Regions from separate parts of the Delftia sp. 60 genome, predicted to be linked through region 2. Evidence: riboswitches for the same ligand, from Rfam matches in the RefSeq annotation. Region 2 holds a riboswitch; the other holds the start of a gene.
The links. A riboswitch is a leader RNA that binds a small molecule or an ion and turns the genes downstream of it on or off. The one in region 2 is predicted to bind S-adenosylhomocysteine.
Positions count from the first base shown of each region.

Region 1: another riboswitch for S-adenosylhomocysteine. It lies ahead of ahcY (adenosylhomocysteinase); the one in region 2 lies ahead of metH (methionine synthase).

Region 1 is NZ_PEFD01000001.1:6,278,781-6,289,269, forward strand. Features, by position in the region: gene mdtD (multidrug transporter subunit MdtD) at 278-1,720, opposite strand; gene erpA (iron-sulfur cluster insertion protein ErpA) at 1,837-2,211, opposite strand; gene rpsI (30S ribosomal protein S9) at 2,426-2,818, opposite strand; gene rplM (50S ribosomal protein L13) at 2,829-3,257, opposite strand; gene CLV01_RS28215 (23S rRNA (adenine(2030)-N(6))-methyltransferase RlmJ) at 3,504-4,376, shown strand; gene CLV01_RS28220 (septal ring lytic transglycosylase RlpA family protein) at 4,384-5,295, opposite strand; gene metF (methylenetetrahydrofolate reductase [NAD(P)H]) at 5,374-6,201, opposite strand; gene CLV01_RS28230 (TlyA family RNA methyltransferase) at 6,224-7,426, opposite strand; gene ahcY (adenosylhomocysteinase) at 7,584-9,014, opposite strand; S-adenosyl-L-homocysteine riboswitch at 9,085-9,169, opposite strand; gene CLV01_RS28240 (response regulator) at 9,177-9,920, opposite strand; gene CLV01_RS28245 (sensor histidine kinase) at 9,947-10,489, opposite strand, start outside.
Region 2 is NZ_PEFD01000001.1:346,887-357,375, forward strand. Features, by position in the region: gene CLV01_RS01525 (amino acid ABC transporter permease) at 1-581, opposite strand, end outside; gene CLV01_RS01530 (amino acid ABC transporter permease) at 578-1,306, opposite strand; gene CLV01_RS01535 (transporter substrate-binding domain-containing protein) at 1,338-2,144, opposite strand; gene CLV01_RS01540 (FadR/GntR family transcriptional regulator) at 2,141-2,932, opposite strand; S-adenosyl-L-homocysteine riboswitch at 3,210-3,336, shown strand; gene metH (methionine synthase) at 3,391-6,120, shown strand; gene CLV01_RS01550 (glycerophosphodiester phosphodiesterase family protein) at 6,223-7,566, opposite strand; gene CLV01_RS01555 (GntR family transcriptional regulator) at 7,738-8,424, opposite strand; gene CLV01_RS01560 (C4-dicarboxylate transporter DctA) at 8,421-9,764, opposite strand; gene CLV01_RS01565 (MFS transporter) at 10,074-10,489, opposite strand, start outside.

The DNA of each region.
Region 1 (10,489 bases), 5.9 Mb from region 2:
TCGTGGGGGCAACTGCTGGTGCGTGGACTGTTCGGATCACGACTTACGCAAATTCCGAGGAAGAAAGCCGCTGGCCCTGTGGCGATGGCGTGTTTGCGTTCTTGCTTGCGTAAGTCCTGCGGATGTACCCGAGATTAAGTCCAGCCCCGCCCAAACGCATAAGACGGCCTCGATATTTCCTATGCGGGCTGCCATATATCCTTGCCAAAAACAAGGGTAAACCCGCAACAAAAGTGTGGATTGCAGCGGTTCAGGGTTCAAAAGCTATGCACAGCCCTCACTCGTGCTCGGCCGGCTCCAGAGGCTTGGGCCGCACATCCTCATCGTCGCCGAGCTGCGAGAAGATCATGGTCGAGGCCAGCGTCACCGCGCCCATGCAGACGAAGGTGGCGCGGAAGGCATTGAGGGTGTGCTGCGGCGTGTCGCCGCCGAACCATTCGCTGAAACCGGCCAGCACCGCACCTGCGGCGGCCACGCCCATGCCCATGGCCAGCATCTGCACCATGGACAGCAGGCTGTTGCCGCTGCTGGCGTTGCCGGCATCGAGGTCCTTGAGCGTGACGGTGTTCATGGCCGTGAACTGCATGGAGTTGGTGGCGCCGAAGATCAGCAGCTGGACGATGACCACCCACAGCGGCAGCGCCGTGGAGACCGTGCCGAAGCTGGCGATCATCAGCGACAGCACCAGGGTGTTGCCCATGAGCACGCGGCGGTAGCCTATGCGCTGGATCAGCGTGGTGGTCTGGCGCTTCATGGCCATGCTGGCCAGCACCGTGGGCAGCATCATCATGCCGGCCTGCAGCGGCGAAAAGCCCAGGCAGACCTGCAGGACCAGCGGGATCAGGAAGGGCATGCAGGAGCTGCCCAGGCGCGAGAACAGATTGCCCAGCAGGCCCACGCGCAGGCTGCGCACGGCGAACAGCTCGGGGGCGAACAGCGGGTCGGGCCGGCGCAGCGCATGCAGCCAGTAGGCGGCCAGGCTGGCCAGGCCGAAGATCAGCAGCACGAAGACCATGGCGCCATGGATGCCCTTGCCCGACATGCTGTCCAGCGCCAGCGACACGGCCACCATGCCGAAGGCCAGCAGCGCATAGCCCACGCCGTCGAAGCGCTTGACGGCAAAGCGGTCGCCCACCGGCATGAAGCGCAGCGTGGCGGCCAGGCCGATCAGGCCCACGGGCACGTTGACCAGGAAGATCCAGTGCCAGCTCACGTACTCCACCATCCAGCCGCCCAGCGTGGGGCCGATCAGCGGCCCGACCAGGCCGGGGATGGCCACGAAGCTCATGGCCTTGAGGAACTGCTCGCGCGGAAAGGCGCGCAGCACGGCCAGCCGCCCCACCGGCATGAGCAGTGCCCCGCCCATGCCCTGCAGCACGCGCGCAGCCACCATCAGCTGCAGGTTGGGCGCAATCGCGCACATCACCGAGCCCAGCACGAACAGCGCAATCGCCCACAGGTAGACGCGCCGCGTGCCGAAGCGGTCGGCCATCCAGCCCGAGGCCGGGATCAGCATGGCCATGGTCAGCGAGTAGGCGACGATGACCGACTGCATGCGCAGCGGGCTCTCGCCCAAGGCCTCGGCCATGGTGGGCAGCGCGGTGTTGACGATGGTGCCGTCCAGCGTCTGCATGAAAAAGCCGATGGCCACAAGCCATAGCAGCACCGAACGCGAGGAGGATGTGGAGGAGGCGGAAGCGCTTTTGTCTTCAGGAATCATGGCAAGGCAGGAAGGGCGCAGGCGTTAAAAAACCGCCTGCGCATTGCTGCGCGGCGGTTGGTGGCGTGTTGTGCGGCGGGCTGCTGTGGGCTTCACTGCAGCGCGGCCGACAAGGCTTATACCGAGAAGCTCGATCCGCAGCCGCAGGTGGTGGAGGCGTTGGGGTTCTTGATCACGAACTGCGCGCCCTGCAGGTCTTCCTTGTAGTCGATCTCGGCACCCACCAGGTACTGGTAGCTCATGGCGTCGATCAGCAGCGACACGCCATTCTTGGTCATGGTCGTGTCGTCGTCGTTGGTGATCTCGTCGAAGGTGAAGCCGTACTGGAAGCCCGAGCAGCCGCCACCTTGCACGAACACGCGCAGCTTCAGGTCAGGGTTGCCTTCCTCGGCGATCAGATCGGCCACCTTGGCAGCTGCGCTGTCGGTGAAGACGATCGGGGTGGGCATTTCGGCGGTGGTGGTTTCGGTGATTTCTGCGACGGCGCTCATGGGGATACTCCGAAGTTCTCAATTGGCCCGAATGGTACAGCAAAGGGCTCGGGAATTCCCGGGGCCGCCGGCTTGACGACAGTGCAAGTGGGGGCATTGGCCACCGACGGCGAAGGTGAATGCGAAGGGTTTGCATCGCCCAGAAAAAAACCGCCGGCAAAGGCGGTTTTTTTCTGGGGAAAGCCCCGGGGGACTTTCCTGCAGTGCCAGCGGATTAACGCTTGGAGAACTGCTTGGCGCGGCGTGCGGAGCGCAGGCCGACCTTCTTACGTTCGACTTCACGAGCGTCACGCGTCACGAAGCCGGCTTGGCTCAGGACGGGCTTGAGCGCTGCGTCATAGTCGATCAGGGCGCGGGTGATGCCGTGGCGGGTAGCGCCGGCCTGGCCGGATTCACCACCACCGTGGACGTTCACTTGAATGTCGAAAGCTTCCAGGTTGCTCGTCAGAGCCAGGGGCTGCTTTGCGATCATGATCGAGGTTTCGCGGCCGAAGTATTCCTGAATGTCCTTGCCATTCACGGTAATCTTGCCGGAGCCCTTCTTCAGGAACACGCGCGCGACGCTGGATTTGCGACGGCCGGTGCCATTGTTCCAATCACCAATCATCTAGGTCTCCTTAGATTTCCAGAGCCTTGGGCTGCTGGGCGGTGTGGGGATGCTCAGCACCGCCGTACACCTTGAGCTTCTTGATCATTGCGTAGCCCAGGGGACCCTTGGGCAGCATGCCCTTGACGGCCTTTTCCAGAGCGCGGCCGGGGAACTTGGCCTGCATGTCGCGGAAGTTGGTGGCAGTGATGCCGCCGGGGAAACCAGAGTGGCGGTAGTACACCTTGTCCAGGTTCTTGGTGCCGGTGACCTTGAGCTTGGAGGCGTTGATGATGACGATGAAGTCGCCGGTGTCAACGTGAGGTGTGTAAATGGCTTTGTGCTTGCCGCGCAGACGGAGTGCCACTTCGCTGGCGACACGTCCGAGCACCTTATCGGTGGCGTCAATCACAAACCACTCGTGTTGCACCTCAGCGGGCTTTGCGCTGAATGTAGACATGAGTTTTCTCTTTCAAGAAAGGTTTGGCGGGTCCTTTTCCGCGGTCGGCGCTTCTTCAAAAAGGAAGCCTCTTAGGCGGGGATGTAAACTTCGCCGCGGGACCCTAAAATCGCTGCGAAGCCCTCCATTATACAAAAACGGCAGGCCTTCGCCATCCCCCTTGCGCCGCACTGGCTTCAGCGCCGGCCCCCATCCTTCAGCCGCCACGGGCAACCACCCGGCAGCGCGGCTGGTTACCATACGCCTATGTTCAGTTACCGCCACGCCTTCCATGCAGGCAACCATGCCGATGTGCTCAAGCACACCGTGCTGATCGCCACCCTGCAATACCTCCTCCAGAAGGATGCCGCCCTCACGGTGCTGGACACGCACGCCGGCGCCGGCCTGTACCGACTGGACGGCGACTACGCCAACAAGAGCGGCGAGTCGGCCGACGGCATCATGCGCCTGGCCCAGGCCAAGGAGGCCGAGCTGGCCCCGGTGCTGCAGGCCTACCTGGCCACGGTGCGCTCCTTCAACCAGGGCGCGCAGCTGCGCAACTACCCGGGCTCGCCCTTCATCATCCAGTCCCTGCTGCGCGTGCAGGAGCGCGACAAGCTCAAGGTCTTCGAGCTGCATCCCACCGACATGCGCTCGCTGGCGGGCAACATTGCCCAGCTTGAAGCGGGCCGCCAGGTGGCCGTGCTGCACGAGGACGGCTTCGAGGGCATCAAGAAATTCCTGCCACCACCGTCGCGCCGCGCCCTGGTGCTGTGCGACCCCAGCTACGAGCTCAAGAGCGACTACGCCAAGGTGCTGGACATGGCGGCCGACAGCCTCAAGCGCTTTGCCACAGGCACGTATGCGGTCTGGTATCCGATCATCCCGCGCCCCGAGGCGCACGATCTGCCGCGCCGCCTGAAGACCATGACCACCAAGGCCGGCAAGAGCTGGCTGCATGTGGAGCTCACGGTCAAGAGCAACAAGACGTCGGAGCGCGGCGGCCTGCCGGCCAGCGGCATGTTCCTGATCAATCCGCCGTTCAATCTCAAGGAACAGCTCAAGCCGGCCATGCCGCAGCTGGTCAAGCTGCTCGGTCAGGACGAGAACGCGGCCTTCACGCTCGAATCCGGCGGCTGAGCACGTTTCAGCGCGAGCTCGACGCCGCAGAGGCCACTGCCGTGGCCGAGGCTGCGGCGGGCGCAGCGGCCTTCGCCACCGGCCTGGCGGCAGGGACGGCACGGCTGGCCACGGCCGTGCGTGCATTGGGCCTGGGTGCGGGCGCCTTGGCCTGCACACGCGGACGGACCGGGGCCTTTGCCTGAACCTGGGTCCGCGCCTGTGTTTGTGTCTGTCCCTTGGCCTGCTGCGTCTTCTTGAGCGACTCTGCCTTCCTGGCCGTGACCAGGGTTTCGGGGCATTCTTCCTCGCCTTCGTCGAGCTGCCACAGTTCCACGGGCTTGATGCCCAGGCCGACCATGCCCAGCTCCTGCGCCGCAGCCTGGCTCAGGTCGATCACGCGGCCGGGCGCAAACGGCCCCCGGTCATTGATGCGCACCACCACCGTCCTGCCTGTCGCGGCGCTGCGCACGCAGACACGGCTGCCGAAGGCGAAGCTGCGGTGCGCAGCCGTCAGCTCTTCCTTGTCGAAACGTTCGCCGCTGGCCGTCAGCCGGCCATGCAGGCCCGGGCCATACCAGGAGGCCAGGCCTTGCTGGTCGCTGTCGCGCGAGGGAACGAGGGCGAAATCGGGATTGGAGGGAGTGTCGGAACTCTCTTCGGGCGAAGCCGGTTCGGAGGGCCTGGCATCCGCGGATCTGCTGGCAGGCGGCGTGGCCCGCGAGGCGCGGCTGCTGCGCTTGCCTGCTGAGGGAACGGCCGCAGGCGTATGGCCTTCAGCCATGGCCTCGGCACCTGCTGCACCAGCAGAACCTGCCATCAGGGCGCCGGACTCGGCATCGGTTTCGGCCACGGGAGCCGGTGCGCAGCCAGCCAGGGTGGCGGTGATGGCACACATGGCCAGCCAGCGCCAATGCAGGCGTCGAAAATTACGATCCATGGGCAAAAACCTCCAGGGAACGCCTGACCGTTCCCAAGTTCTAGAGGGCCGCCCGGGGCCGGCGCAGTGGCTGCGCGCTCAAAGGCCCAATCGATCGCAGATTTCCAGCGTGGCGACGCTCTGGTTCATCGTATAGAAGTGCAGCCCGGGAGCGCCCTGGCTGCGCAACTGCTCGCATAGACGGGACACGACATCGAGGCCGAAGGCGCGAATGGACGCCGTGTCATCTCCGTAAGCCTGCAGACGCAGGCGGATCCAGCGCGGGATCTCGGCGCCGCAGGCGTCCGAGAAGCGCATCAGCTGCGTAGAGCTGGTGATGGGCATGATGCCGGGAACAACCGGTGCATCAAGCCCCATGCCGCGCGCCGCATCAACGAAACGGCAGTAGGCGTCGGCATTGTAGAAATATTGGGTGATCGCGGAATCCGCGCCAGCGCGCACTTTAGCCGCAAACGCTTCCAGATCGGAATGTGGGGATTTCGCCTGCGGGTGGACCTCGGGGTAGGCTGCCACCTCGATGTGGAACCAGTCGCCGAACTCGCGGCGGATGAATTCCACGAGGTCGCTGGCGTACTGGAATTCACCGCCCAGGCCGTAGCCGCTGGGCAGGTCGCCGCGCAGCGCAACGATGCGGCGCACGCCCATGGCCTTGAGCTCCTGCAGCTCGGCACGCACCTTGTCGTGCGTGGCGCCCACGCAGGAGAAATGCGATGCCGCGCTGACGCCTTCGCTCTGGATGTCACGCACCATGTTGAAGGTGCCGGCCTGCGTGGAGCCGCCCGCGCCATAGGTGACGGAGCAGAACTGGGGCTTGCGCGCATAGAGGTTCTTGCGCACCTGCACATGCTTGGCCGCCCCTTCGGGCGTCTTGGTCGGGAAGAATTCGAAGCTGATCGGAAAGCTCATGTAAGACTCACTGCTCAGTGTTTCATTCGTTGCGTTTGCGCAGCTTGGCGCGGCCCGGTCCGGGCACGCCGAACTCGGTGCTGGTGTCGATCACACGCTCGTTGCGCTGCTCGCGCAGCACGGTGCGGGACACGCGCTTGGGCGCGGCCGGCTTAGGCGCGGCTTTCACGGCCGAACGGGGCTCGTCGTCGTCCTGCGTTTCAGGCTGTGCAGGCTCCTTCACCACGGCCGCCTGCTGGGCATGCACGAAGAATTCGCGGTTGCCGTCACCGCCTTCGATGGCCGACTCCATCCAGCCCTTGACCTCCAGGCCCAGCTCGCCCAGGCAGGTGCGGATGCGCTGCTCCACCTCGGTGAACAGGGCCGCATCGCGCACGATGCCGCCCTTGCCGACCTGGCCCGGCTGCAGTTCGAACTGCGGCTTGACCAGCATCAGCAGCTGGCCGTGCGGCTTGAGCAGGCGCGTGACGGCCGGCAGCACCAGGGTCAGCGAGATGAAGGACAGATCGCCCGTGACGAAGTCGAACTGCGGCGTGATGTCCACGTCGGCAAACTCGGCGCGGCGGCGGCGCTGCGTGGCCACCGTGCCTTCCTCCCGGGCCTTGCCCTTGGCCGCGCGCTCGGCCTTGAAGGCCTCGATCTCTTTTTCCTTGGCGTCGTCGCTGTCGTCGTAGTCTTCATCGACCAGACCGCCGTTGCGCATCCAGGCATAGGGCGCCACGGGCTGGGTGTCGTTGTCGTCGGGATCTTCTTCCCAGCGTTCGGACAGCACTTCCTCGCAGGACTCCTGCAGGCCCTCGGCCGTCACCGCGCGGGCATTGACACCCTCGACGCAGATCACACGCACATCCGAGCGCAGCCGGTCGTGCAGCTGGCCATGGCCCACATCCACGCCGATGACCTGGGCGGCGCCCGCCTGCAGCAGGCAGTCGGTGAAACCGCCCGTGCTCTGGCCCACGTCCAGGCAGCGCAGGCCGTCCACCGACAGCTTGGTGGCCGCCAGCGCGCCTTCCAGCTTCAGCCCGCCGCGCGAGATGAACCGGGCCTCGGCCCCGTCCAGCAGCTGCAGCTCGGCACCCGCAGGAATCTCGTCGCCGTTCTTGGCAACCTTCTTCCAAGGCGTCAGCGGCGTCATGCGCCATTGCACGCCGCCCGCAATCAGCCGCTGCGCCTGCGAGCGCGTGGCCGCATGGCCGGCTTCCACCAAAAATACATCTGCGCGCATAGCGTCGCTCCAGGAAATCTCAGTTGACTAATGCCCGAAACCGGCGCGACCCAACTCAGGGACGCCAAGCAAGGGCCGCCCCGCAGCGAGGGCGTCGTCCCCCTCCTCCGCGAAGCGGATAGAGAGGGGGAAGGCGCGTCAGCGCCTCAGGGGGTGCTTAGTAGCGATAAGTTTCGGGCTTGTAGGGGCCCTGCTTGCTCACGCCGATATAGGCAGCCTGGCCGTCCGTCAGTTCGGTCAGCATGGCGCCGACCTTCTTCAGGTGCAGGCGGGCAACCTTCTCGTCCAGGATCTTGGGCAGCACGTAGACCTTGCCGACCTCGTAGGCATCGGGCTTGGTGAACAGCTCGATCTGGGCGATGGTCTGGTTGGCGAACGAGGCGCTCATCACGAAGCTGGGGTGGCCGGTGGCGCAACCCAGGTTCACCAGGCGGCCCTTGGCCAGCAGGATGATCTTCTTGCCGTCAGGGAAGGTGATGTGGTCCACCTGGGGCTTGATTTCTTCCCACTGGTACTGCTCGATGGAGGCGACGTCGATCTCGTTGTCGAAGTGGCCGATGTTGCAGACGATGGCTTCGTTCTTCATGGCCACCATGTGCTCGTGGCGGATGATGTCGCGGTTGCCGGTGGTGGTCACGAAGATGTCGGCCTTGTCGGCTGCCCACTCCATGGTCACGACCTTGTAGCCTTCCATGGCCGCCTGCAGGGCGTTGATGGGATCGATCTCGGTGACCCAGACCTGGGCCGACAGCGCGCGCAGCGCCTGGGCGCAGCCCTTGCCCACGTCGCCGTAGCCGGCCACCACGGCAACCTTGCCGGCGATCATCACGTCGGTGGCGCGCTTGATGCCGTCCACCAGCGATTCGCGGCAGCCGTAGAGGTTGTCGAACTTGCTCTTGGTGACCGAGTCGTTGACGTTGATGGCACGGAACTTCAGCGTGCCCTTGGCCGACATCTCGTTGAGGCGGTGCACGCCGGTCGTGGTCTCTTCGGTCACGCCGATGATGTGGGCGCTCTTGCGCGTGTACCAGGTGGGGTCCTGGGCCAGCTTGGCGCGGATGGCGGCGAAGGCGATCTTCTCTTCTTCGGAGGCGGGGTTGTCCAGCACGGACAGGTCCTTTTCGGCGCGCATGCCCAGGTGCAGCAGCATGGTGGCGTCGCCGCCGTCGTCCAGGATCATGTTGGGGCCTTCGCCTTCGGTGCCGGCGGCGCCGAATTCAAAGATGCGGTGGGTGTAGTCCCAGTAGTCGGCCAGCGATTCGCCCTTGATGGCGAACACGGGCGTGCCGGTTTCCGCGATGGCGGCAGCAGCGTGGTCCTGCGTCGAGAAGATGTTGCACGACGCCCAGCGCACTTCGGCGCCCAGGGCCTTGAGCGTCTCGATCAGCACGGCCGTCTGGATGGTCATGTGCAGCGAGCCGGTGATGCGCGCGCCCTTGAGGGGCTGGGCAGCGGCGAATTCCTCGCGCGTGGCCATCAGGCCGGGCATTTCGGTTTCGGCGATCAGGATTTCCTTGCGGCCCCAGGCAGCGAGGGAAATGTCAGCGATGGCCGTGTCGGCGGAAACGGGACGAACAGCAGCGTTCATGGTTTTCTCCAAAAGATGAATGAAAAACCACGTTCTGCGGGAGACGAAAAAAAGCTCACCGCACAGAAAGCGTGGGCGAGCGTCGTTGCAGGTATGACTCCGAGCCTCGCGACCACGCCTGATGTGTGGGGGCCGCTGCAACGCTCCTCGGAGAGGCGCCGATTATACCGATCCCGGGGATGCCTCACCGCCCAGCCCCACAAGCCGGTAGCCCACCTGCAGCTCGGTCACCAGGTGGCGCGGCTGGGCCGGCTCGTCCTCGATCTTCTGGCGCAGATTGGCCATGTGCACGCGCAGGTAGTGGGCGCGGCTCAGGTACTCGGGGCCCCAGACCTGCAGCAGCAGCTGGCGGTGGGTCATCACACGGCCCTGGGCGGCGATCAGGGCCGCCAGCAGGCGGAATTCGATGGGCGTGAGGTGCACCGGCTGCCCCGCGCGCCGCACCTCATGCGTGGCCAGGTCCACCTGCACCGGGCCGAAGTGCACCTTGCTGGACGCGGCGGTGCCGCCCGCCCCACCGGCGGCGCCCAGCTGCTGGCGGCGGCGCAGCATCACGCGCAGCCGGGCCAGCAGCTCGGGCACGCCGAAGGGCTTGACCAGGTAGTCGTCGGCGCCGGCATCCAATGCGGCCACCTTCTCGTCCTCACGCTCGCGCGCGGAGAGCACGAGCACGGGCACGGAGGACCACCCGCGCAGCTCGGTCAGGACCTGCTTGCCATCGGCGTCCGGCAGGCCCAGGTCGAGGATGACCAGGTCGGGCTGGCGGCTCGCGGCCTCGATCAGGCCGCGGCGCGCGCTGTCGGCCTCGAAGACCTGCCAGCCTTCGTCTTCCAGCACCAGGCGCACGAAGCGGCGGATGCCGGGGTCGTCCTCGATCATCAGGATGCGGTTGGCGGGCGTGCTCATGGAGTGCTTTCGTGCATGGCGGGACTCTAATCCAGCGCAGGCTGCTCGGGCACGGGAAAGCGCAGCGTGAAGATGGTGCCCGGGCCGGGCCGCGCGGCGGCAGCCTCGATGCGCCCGCCATGCGCCTCGACAATGCTGCGCACCAGCGCCAGGCCCAGGCCGATGCCCGAGACGGTGGACTCGGCCGTGCCGCGCGTGAAGGGCTCGAACAGCGTCTCCACCGGCAGGTGGGATGGCAGGCCCGGCCCGCCGTCGCGCACGGACAGCAGCAGTTCGCCATCCTGCACACACGCACTGATGGCCAGCGGCGTGCCGGCCGGCGTGTACTTGGCGGCGTTGTCCAGCAGATTGACCAGCACGCGCTCCATGAGCAGGGCATCGAGCTGCAGCAGCGGCAGGCTGGCGGGCACGTCGGTGCTCACGGGATGCTGGCCCAGGCGCGCGCGCATCTGGCGCAGCGCGCTGCCCACCACTTCGTCCAGCGGCAGCCATTCGCGCTGCAGGTGCACGCCGCCTTGCTGCAGGCGCGCCATGTCCAGCAGGTTCTCCACCAGGCGCTGCATGGCCTG
Region 2 (10,489 bases):
CCTGCGGCGACCAGGCCGTAGATGAGGAAGGGCTGGAAGGTGGCGTTGGCCAGCATGGAGCCGAGCTTGGTCAGCTCGCTGAAGCCGATGATCGAGGCCACGGCCGTGCCCTTGATGATCTGTACCGAGAAGCCGACCGTGGGCGCTATCGACAGGCGCAGCGCCTGCGGCAGCACCACATGGCGCATCTGCTGCAGGTAGCCCATGGCCAGGCTGGACGAGGCTTCCCACTGGCCGCTGGGGATGGACTCCACGCAGCCGCGCCAGACCTCGGCCAGGTAGGCGCTGGTGTACAGCGTCAGGCCGATGGCGGCCGCCGTCCAGGGCGAGATGTCCAGGCCGGCCATGGACGAGCCGAAGAACACGATGAACATCTGCATCAGCAGCGGCGTGTTCTGGAAGGCCTGGATATAGGCCTTGGCCAGGCGGCGCAGGTTCTGGCTGCGGCCCACGCGGGCGAACAGCACCAGCAATCCGGTGGCGCCGCCCAGCACGAAGGCCAGCAGCGACAGCGCCAGCGTGGCCAGCAGGCCCTCGGCCAGCTTGGCCAGGATGGGCAGCAGGGGAATATCGGCAATCATGCGGCGTCTCCGGCAGTGGTTGCGGGTGCAGCAGGTGCAGCGGGCCGGGCTGCACGCGGCGTGCGGCGGCCCACCACGAAGCGCTGGCCTATCCAGGCCAGCAACTGGCGCAGTGCCAGGGCCAGCAAGAAGTACGCCGCCGTCACCACCAGGTAGGTCTCGAACGCGCGGAAGTTGCGCGACTGGATGAAGTTGGCGGCAAACGTCAGGTCTTGGGCGGCGATCTGCGAGACCACCGAGGTGCCCAGCATCACGATCACGATCTGGCTGCTCAGCGAGGGCCAGACCCGCTGCAGCGCAGGGCGCAGCACCACATGGCGGAAGACCGCCCAGCGGCCCATGCCCAGCGCGCCAGCGGCTTCCAGCTGGCCGCGCGGCGTCTCCTGGATGCCGGCGCGCACGATCTCGGTGATGTAGGCGCCCAGGTTGATCACCGTGGTCAGCAGGCAGGCCTGCCATTCGTTGATCTGCACGCCCAGCGAAGGCAGGCCGAAGAACACGAACATCAGCTGCACCAGGAAGGGCGTGTTGCGTATGCCCTCCACGTACACCTTGAACAGCCAGTGCAGCGGCGCAATGCGCCAGGCGCGGCTGACGCCGCCGGCCACGCCGATGGCGCCGCCCAGCACGGCGCCCGCCGCCGTCAGCGCCAGCGTGAAGCCTGCGCCCTGTGCCAGCAGGCCGCTGTAGTCGAACACGGCACCGAAGTCGAATTGATAGGCCATGGAAGGGTTTCCGGGAGCAGGGGCGCAGCGGTTACAGGGTGGCGGGCAGCGGCATCTTCATCCAGCGCTGGGACAGGTTGCCCAGGCGGCCGTCGGCCTTGAGCTTGGTGATGATGGCGTCCACCTTCTGCAGCAGCGCCGGCTCGCCCTTGGCCACGCCGATGTAGCAGGGCGTGTCCTCGACCGCGAACTTCACGTCCAGCTGGCGCAGCCTGGTGCGCTCGTTGACGGCGTTGGCCACGATGTTGCCCAGCGTCACCAGCTGCACCTGGCCCGTCAGATAGCTTTGCGCGGTGGCGTTGTTGTCCTCGTAGCGCTTGATGGTGGCCGAGGCCGGCGCCACCTGCGTGAGGGCCAGGTCCTCGGTGGAGCCGCGCGTCACGCCCACGGTCTTGCCGGCCAGGTCGGCAGGGGCCTTGATGCTCACGTCCTTGGGGCCGTAGACGCTCTTGGGGAAGGGCGCATAGGCCTGGGTGAAGTCGATCACCTTGGCGCGCTCGGCGTTCTTGCCCAGGCTGGAGATGACGATGTCGGCCTTGCCCGTGGTCAGGAAGGGGATGCGGTTGGTGCTGGTCACGGGCACCAGCTCCACCTTCACGCCCAGCTCCTGGGCCACCAGGGCCGCCATGTCGATGTCATAGCCCTGCAGCTTCAGGTCGGTGCCCAGCGAGCCGAAGGGCGGGAAGTCCTGCGGAATCGCCACGCGCAGCACGCCGGCCTTCTGGATGTTGGCCAGCATGTCGGCATGGGCTGCGCCGCCCAGGCCGGCAGCGGCCAGGGTGGCGGCCGCCAGGGCGGTGCGGATGAATGCGCGGCGGGGTGTCAGGGGGGAAGTCATGCGAAAGCTCCTTCGGAAGGTGGGGTGAGGCGAAAGGAAAGCGGGTCAGGGTCGGGCGCAGATGTATCAGGCGCTGTTGCGTCGGGCGCCGTCGCGTCGTCCGGTGTGTCGAGATCGATGCCGCTGCGCCTGGCGGCCGACAGCAGGTGGGCGCGCATGGCGCCCGCGGCACCCGGCGCATCGCCCGCGCAGACGGCCTGCACGATGGCGTCGTGCTCGCGCACGGGCTGGTCGTCGGCGCCGCTCCAGGCAAAGGGCAGGCGCAGGCTGTGGCTGATGGCCAGCTCCAGCTGGCGCGCCATGGCCACCAGGCCCGGGTTGCCCGACAGCTGGGCCAGCAGCAGGTGGAACTGCAGATCGGCGTCGGCGGCGGCCAGCAGGTCGCTGCGGGCGAGGGCATGGGCCAGCTGGGACTGGGTCCATTGCAGCTGGCGCAGGCCGCTGTCGTCGGCGCGCACGGCCGCCAGCGCGGCCCAGCCCGGCTCCAGCACGAGGCGCAGCTCGATCAGCTGGCGCGGCGACAGCGTGCCCAGCGCCGGGGTGGCATAGGCGCGGTGCATGCGTGCACGGCCGCTGTGCGGGCCGTTGATGCGCACGCCCTTGCCCGGCTGGATCTCGACCAGGCCCAGGGCCTCCAGCATGGACAGCGCCTCGCGCAGCGAAGCGCGGCTGATGCCCAGCTGCCGGGCCAGCTCGCGCTGCGGCGGCAGCTGGCTGCCGCCGGGGTAGTGGCCGCTCAGGATGTGCTGCTGCAGCGTCTGGGCCATCGAGATCGGAATGCTTTGCATGGGCTGGCGCGGGTGGAGGGTTTTGGCCTGACTGGTCAGACCACGTACCCAGCAGATAGCGAATTGCGTGCCAGATGCGAAAAAAGGAGCGTTGTCCTCAGGTGCTGCAAAGAAACCGGGGCGATGGGGTATCGACAATCCTTACCGAAGGCGGCGCTGGCGGCCCGCGCTGCCGCGCTTTGGTGCAGTGCCGCATGGCTTTGTGCAGGCCTGCCCCGAATGCGGGCGTAAAACCCGCACTGCAGGCCGCCGCCAGCCGCCGTAGAATCCCGGGCTTTGGCCCGAGGAGCGTTGCAGCGCGGCACCCGCCCATCCGTACACCGGATCGCGTGCCGCGTCAGGCTTGGGCCAGGTGCAGGTTCCCGGCCGGACCGCGCCCACGGTGCCAACGACGCTCACCTGTTGCCATGCCGTTTTTGCAGGTGAGCTTGATGTCGTCCTCTTTCACTCCCCCTCCCATGCGTCTGTCGGGCCTGGAGCCTGTTTCCATCGGCGAGGGCACGCTGTTCGTCAACGTGGGCGAGCGCACCAACGTCACGGGCTCCAAGGCCTTTGCGCGCATGATCCTCAACGAGCAGTACGAGGAAGCGCTGTCCGTGGCACGCCAGCAGGTGGAAAACGGCGCCCAGGTCATCGACGTGAACATGGACGAGGCCATGCTGGACAGCAAGGCCGCCATGGTGCGCTTCCTGAACCTCATCGCCTCCGAGCCCGACATCGCCAAGGTGCCGGTCATGGTGGACAGCTCCAAGTGGGAAGTCATCGAGGCCGGACTGCGCTGCCTGCAGGGCAAGGGCATCGTCAACTCCATCTCCATGAAGGAAGGCCTGGATGAATTCAAGCGCCAGGCCCGGCTGATCAGGCGCTACGGCGCGGCCGCCGTGGTCATGGCCTTCGACGAGAAGGGCCAGGCCGACACCTACCAGCGCAAGATCGAGATCTGCGAGCGCGCCTACCGCATCCTGGTGGACGAGGTGGGCTTCCCGCCCGAGGACATCGTCTTCGACCCCAACATCTTCGCCGTGGCCACCGGCATCGAGGAGCACGACAACTACGCCGTGGACTTCATCGAGGCCGTGCGCTGGATCAAGAAGAATCTGCCCGGCGCCAAGGTCTCAGGCGGCGTCTCCAACGTGAGCTTCAGCTTCCGCGGCAACGACCCCGTGCGCGAGGCCATCCACACCGTGTTCCTGTACCACGCCATCTCGGCGGGCATGGACATGGGCATCGTCAACGCCGGCATGGTCGGCGTCTATGACGACCTGGAGCCCCAGCTGCGCGAGCGCGTGGAAGACGTGGTGCTCAACCGCCGCCCTGACGCCGCCGAGCGCCTGCTGGAGATTGCCGACGCCGCCAAGGGCGCCGCCAAGGACGACAGCAAGAAGCTCGAATGGCGCGGCACGCCCGAGAACCCGAAGACCGTGGGCGAGCGCCTGTCGCACGCCCTGGTGCACGGCATCACCGACTTCATCGTCGTCGACACCGAAGAGGCCTACCAGCAGATCGTGGTGCAGGGCGGCGGCCGCCCGCTGCACGTGATCGAAGGCCCGCTCATGGACGGCATGAACATCGTGGGCGACCTGTTCGGCGCCGGCAAGATGTTCCTGCCCCAGGTGGTCAAGTCGGCGCGCGTGATGAAGCAGGCCGTGGCCCACCTCGTGCCCTACATCGAAGAGGAAAAGCGCCAGCAGGAAGCGGCGGGCCTGGACGTGTCCAGCAAGGGCAAGATCGTCATCGCCACCGTCAAGGGCGACGTGCACGACATCGGCAAGAACATCGTCACCGTGGTCCTGCAGTGCAACAACTTCGAGGTCATCAACATGGGCGTGATGGTGCCCTGCCATGAGATCCTGGCCCGGGCCAAGGCCGAGGGCGCGGACATCATCGGCCTGTCGGGCCTGATCACGCCCAGCCTCGAAGAGATGCAATACGTCGCCGGCGAGATGCACAAGGACGACTACTTCCGCATCAAGAAGATTCCGCTGCTGATCGGCGGCGCCACCTGCTCGCGCGTGCACACCGCCGTCAAGATCGCGCCCAAGTACGAAGGCCCCGTGGTCTACGTGCCCGATGCCTCGCGCAGCGTCAGCGTGGCCCAGAGCCTGCTGGGCGAGAACAAGGGCAACTACCTGGCCGAGATCCAGGCCGACTACGACAAGGTCCGCACCCAGCACGCCAACAAGAAGAAGACGCCGCTGTGGCCTCTGGCAAAGGCCCGCGCCAACGCCACGCCCGTGGACTTTTCCCAGGCCCCCGTGGCGCCGCGCGCCCTGGGCCGGCGCGTGTTCCGCAACTTCGACCTGGCCGAGATCGCCGAATACATCGACTGGGGCCCGTTCTTCCAGACCTGGGACCTGGCCGGCCCCTATCCGGCCATCCTCGACGACGAGATCGTCGGCGTCGAGGCGCGCAAGGTGCTGGCCGACGGCCAGGCCATGCTCAAGAAAATCATCGAAGGCCGCTGGCTGCAGGCCAACGGCGCCATCGGCCTGTTCCCTGCCAACCGCGTGGGCGATGACATCGAGTTCTATGCCGACGAGTCCCGCAGCCAGGTGCTGATGACCTGGTACGGCATGCGCCAGCAGACCGAAAAGCAGATGGTGGAAGGCCCGGATGGCCAGCCCGTGATGCGCCCCAGCCGCTGCCTGTCCGACTTCGTGGCCACCAAGGAATCGGGCATCCAGGACTACGCTGGCCTGTTCGCCGTCACGGCCGGCATCGGCGCCGAGAAGAAGGACAAGGAGTTCGACGACGCGCTGGACGACTACTCCGGCATCATGTTCAAGGCCCTGGCCGACCGCCTGGCCGAGGCCTTCGCCGAATGCCTGCACCAGCGCGTGCGAAAGGACCTGTGGGGCTATGCGCCCGACGAGGACCTCAGCAACGAAGCGCTGATCAAGGAACAGTACAAGGGCGTGCGCCCCGCGCCCGGCTACCCGGCCTGCCCCGACCACAGCGCCAAGACCGACCTGTTCGCCGTGCTCAAGGCAGACGAGATCGGCATGACGCTGACCGAAAGCCTGGCCATGAACCCGGCCTCCAGCGTCAGCGGCTTCTACATCGGCCACCCCGACTCCGTCTACTTCAACGTCGGCGAGATCGGCGAGGACCAGCTCGCCGACATGGCCGCGCGCCGGGGCACGGACATCGAGGAACTGCGCAGGCTGTTGGCGCCGAATCTGGGGTGAGAACGCTTGTCCGCGCGGACTGGTGCCGCGCGTTGCAAGAAAAAAGCCAGGGCATGCCCTGGCTTTTTTATGGACGCCGCCGCAGCGGCATTCAGCGCTCGATCAGAGCCCGATTTCCTTGTTGTACGCCTTGCGCGCCGTCACGGCCGTGTCCGTGAAGTCGGTGAACACGCCGTCGATGCCCAGGCGGTAGTAGGTCAGGTATTCCTGCACGGGGTCGCCCTTGTACAGGCCGGCCAGGCGGCCCGGCTCGTTGCGGAAGGTGAAGCTGTGCACGATCAGGCCGGCCTTGTGGGCGTCGCGGATCAGGCCCGTGTCCTTGACGGTGTTCACGTCCTTGAGGCCGGCGCCGTCCTTGTAGGGCACGACGGAGTGGGCCAGGACCTGGGGCTTCCAGGGGCCGATGCCGTCGGCATAGGTCTTGATGTCGGCCAGGCCTGCGGGCGTGAGCATGGCGGCGAAGGTGCGGGCGTCGCCGGCCAGGGTCCAGCTGTAGGGGCGGCCGCTGATGAAGGTCCATTCATCGTTGGTGATGTAGACCATGGAGCCGTCGCGCAGGCTGAAGTCGTTGCCGTCGATCAGCTGCACGCCCTTGGCCTTCATGCCGGCCTGGCGCAGGTACTTGAGGCTGGCCGGGTCGAAGCTCTGGATGTAGATGGGCGAATCCTTGGCGTTGAGCTTGTTCTGGTCCAGCAGCTTGATCACCGCATCTTCGAAGGGGCGCGAGCCGGGTGCGCCGCAGCCGTTGGCGATCGCCTGCTGGTTGTTCCAGTAGGGGTTCTTGGTCTCGGCGTAGACGGGGATGGTGCGGCCCAGGGCCTTGCCCTTGGCGGCGGCGATGTCCAGCACGTCCTGGGCGCTGATCAGGGGCAGCTTGCCGTTCCACTCGGTGGGGCGCTCGCTGCGGTTGTCCAGGATCGTGCCGGTCAGCCAGCTGCGCAGCTCCTGCAGCGTGAAGTCGCTGATGGACCAGTCGTTGCGATGGTCCTCGCCATCGACCACCAGGGCCTTGAGCACGGACTTGGGATCGTTGGCATCGAGCTGGTCGCTCAGGTATTGCGAGGGGCCGTTGGCAGGCACGGCGGGGTACTTCACGTTGACCAGCACGCCGGCCGCAGTGCGCTGGCGGCGCGCCACTTCGGCATTGGTCTTGGCCACGTCGGCCACGTTGGTGCTGTCGCTGAGCCAGGCGTTGTGGCGGGCGACCAGCTGGCAGTCCTTCGTCATGTGCATGTCGAGTTCGAGCATGTCCGCGCCTGCATCGGCGGCGGCCTCGTAGGCCATGCGCGTCTGCTCCGGGAACTTGCCCGAGAAGCCGCGGTGGGCGATCACCTGGGGCTGCTTTCCGTCGAGCGTGAGGTAGAACGAGCCGCCGTCACCGCCGCAGGCCGTGAGGACTGCAGCCGCGCACAGGGACGCGAGCAGGGGAGTGCGGGAAAAGGACATAGGACGTTGGGTCATATCCGAAGCAGTGGTGGGTTGATGAACGGCGCGCAATGCGCCAACTCAGCAGCGTATGCAGTCAGCCGTGTCGGCACCATGACAGTGCGTCCCGTATGGCCCAGATTGGCGTTTTAGCGACGGTCGACGGAAATTTGCCGACCCTCCGACACAGGGTTATCCCCCGAACAGGGGCGCCAGCGTGGCGCGCAGGCGGTCGCTGGCGTCGGGCGCCTCGCTCGGGCGGATCTCCAGCGAGCGTTCCACCGTGCCGATGTGCTCCAGCAGCAGGGCCTTGGCGCCCTCGGTGTCGCCGCGCTCCAGCGCCTCGACGATGCGTTCGTGCTCGGCGCAGGACTGGCTGGCGCTGTGGGTGGACTGGAACAATGTGGCCGCCAGCGTGGTGCGCGCCGTGAGGTCGCGCAGGGTAAGCGCCAGCAGGCGGTGGCCCATCTGCTCGGCCAGGCAGACGTGGAAGTCGGCCAGCAGGAAGGCGCGCGTGGCCGCGTCGGCGCCGGCAATGGCTTCCTGCTCCTGGGCGATGTGGCGGCGCAGCTGGCCGATCACGCTTTGCAGCGGGCGGCCGGCCTCGCCCAGGATGCCGGTCTCGATGATGCGGCGCGCCGCGAAGGCGTCCTGCGCCTCCTCGGCCGAGGGCTGGACCACGTACCAGCCGCGCCGGGGCTGCACCTGCACGAAGCCGCGCGCCTGCAGTTGCATCAGCGCCTCGCGCACCATGGTGCGGCTGACCGCGAAGTTGTCGGCCAGCTCCTGCTCCCCCAGCCGTTCGCCGGGCGCCAGTTTCTGGGCCAGGATGGCTTCGACGACGCGCTCGGCGATGTGCTGGGGGCTTACAGGTGTCATTGCGTTGCAGGGTGGGCAGGAGTCACGGTTGCGGGGACGGCGGCGGCGCCGGAGGGCTCGGCGTCGGGCCCCTGATTGTCGGCCAGGCCGTTGAGCACGGCATGGGCGCGCTCGCGGTCGATGTCACCTTCCCAGGCGGCGATGGCCACGGTGGCCACGCAGTTGCCGATCAGGTTGCCCAGCGCGCGGGCAATGCCCATGAACCAGTCCACCGACAGCACCAGCACCAGGCCGATGGCGGGGATGGCCGGAATCGCATGCAGCGTGGCCGCCAGCACCACGATGGCCGAGCCCGGCACGCCGTGGGCGCCCTTGGAGGTCACCAGCGCAATCGCCAGGATGGTCAGCAGGTCGGCCATGCCGATGGGCGTGTTCGTGGCCTGGGCGATGAACACGGCCGCCAGCGTGATGTAGATGGAGAAGGCGTCCAGGTTGAACGAGTAGCCCGTGGGAATCACCAGGCCCACGGTGGAGTCGCGCACGCCCATGTTGCGCAGCTTGGCCATGATCTGGGGCAGCACGCTGTCCGAGGAGGTGGTGGCGAAGACCACCATCAGCTCCTCGCGCAGGTAGCGCAGCAGCTTGATCAGGCTGAAGCCCGAAAAGCGCATCACCAGCCCCAGCACCACGAAGACGAAGAAGATCACGGCCACGTAGAACAGCAGCACCAGCATGCCGAGCTGCTTGAGCGAGCCGATGCCGTACTGGCCCACGGTGAACGAGATCGCACCCAGCACGCCCAGCGGGGCCAGCTTGATGAGGATGCCCATGATCTTGAACAGCACGTTCGACAGCGTGTCGATCAGCGCATGCACGGGCGCGCCGCGCTCGCCCAGCATGGTCAGCGCGCAGCCGAACAGCACGGCGAACAGCAGCACCTGCAGCACGTCGCCCGTGGCAAAGGCCTGCACCACGGTGGTGGGGATGAGCTTCATCAGGAAGTCCACCGTGCCGCCGCTGGTCAGCTTGTCGGCGTTGCTGGCGTAGGCGCTCATGGCCGAGGCGTCGAGCTTGCTCGGGTCCACGTTCATGCCCGCGCCGGGCTGGAACACGAAGGCCAGCACCAGGCCCAGCACCAGGGCGATGGTGGTCAGCACCTCGAAGTAGATCAGCGACTTGACGCCGACCCGGCCCACGCGCTTGAGGTCGCCTGCGCCCGCGATGCCGTGCACCACCACGCAGAACACCAGCACGGGAATGATCATCTTGATGAGCTTGATGAAGCCATCGCCCAGGGGCTTGAGCTTCACGGCCCATTCAGGGGCCAATATTCCGGCGAGCACACCCAGGATGAGTGCGATCACCACCTGTCCGAACAGTGATCTGGCAAAGCGGCGCATAGTCGTCTTTCGCAAGTTGTGGAATCTTGTATGCAAGTGGATTTACAACTTGCATGCAAGAATGTAGACAAGCGAAACGCGTGCCAGCAGAGGGTATTCCCTGCAGATTTGCGGCACTCCAGAGAGCATCAGCCCTGACTTTTTCTGCATGAAATCCGCCGATGCGGGCGGGCCTCCCCGCCGTGGTGCAGGGCGGGTGGCCGTCATGCCCGCGCATGGTGCGCAGGCGGGTGCGCGGGCGGGGCGCAGGCCCCGTGGCGGGGCATGCGCGGCATGCGCGGGCGCGGTGCCTTGCGCACCGCACCGGGATCAGCGCAGGTTGCGCTCCAGAGCGCGGTCCTTGATGAAGAAGGCCGCGAACAGGCCCAGCGTCACGCCGAACATCACATAGAAGGCCGGCGCCATGGGCGAGCCCGTGGAGCGGATCAGCCAGGTCACGATGAACTGCGCGAAGCCGCCGAAGATCATCACCGCCACGTTGTAGGCCATGGACATGCCGGCCGAACGCACCTGGGGCGGGAACAGCTCGGCCATCACCGTGCTGAACACGCCGAAGAACACGGCCACGAACACGCAGACCACCAGCTGGGTGATCAGCAGCTTCTGCACCGTGGGGCCGTCGGTCAGCCAGGCATACAGCGGGTAGAGCACCACCAGGTAGCCGATCAGCGAGCCGATGGTCAGCATGCGGCGGCCCACGCGGTCCGACAGGGCACCGAAGAACG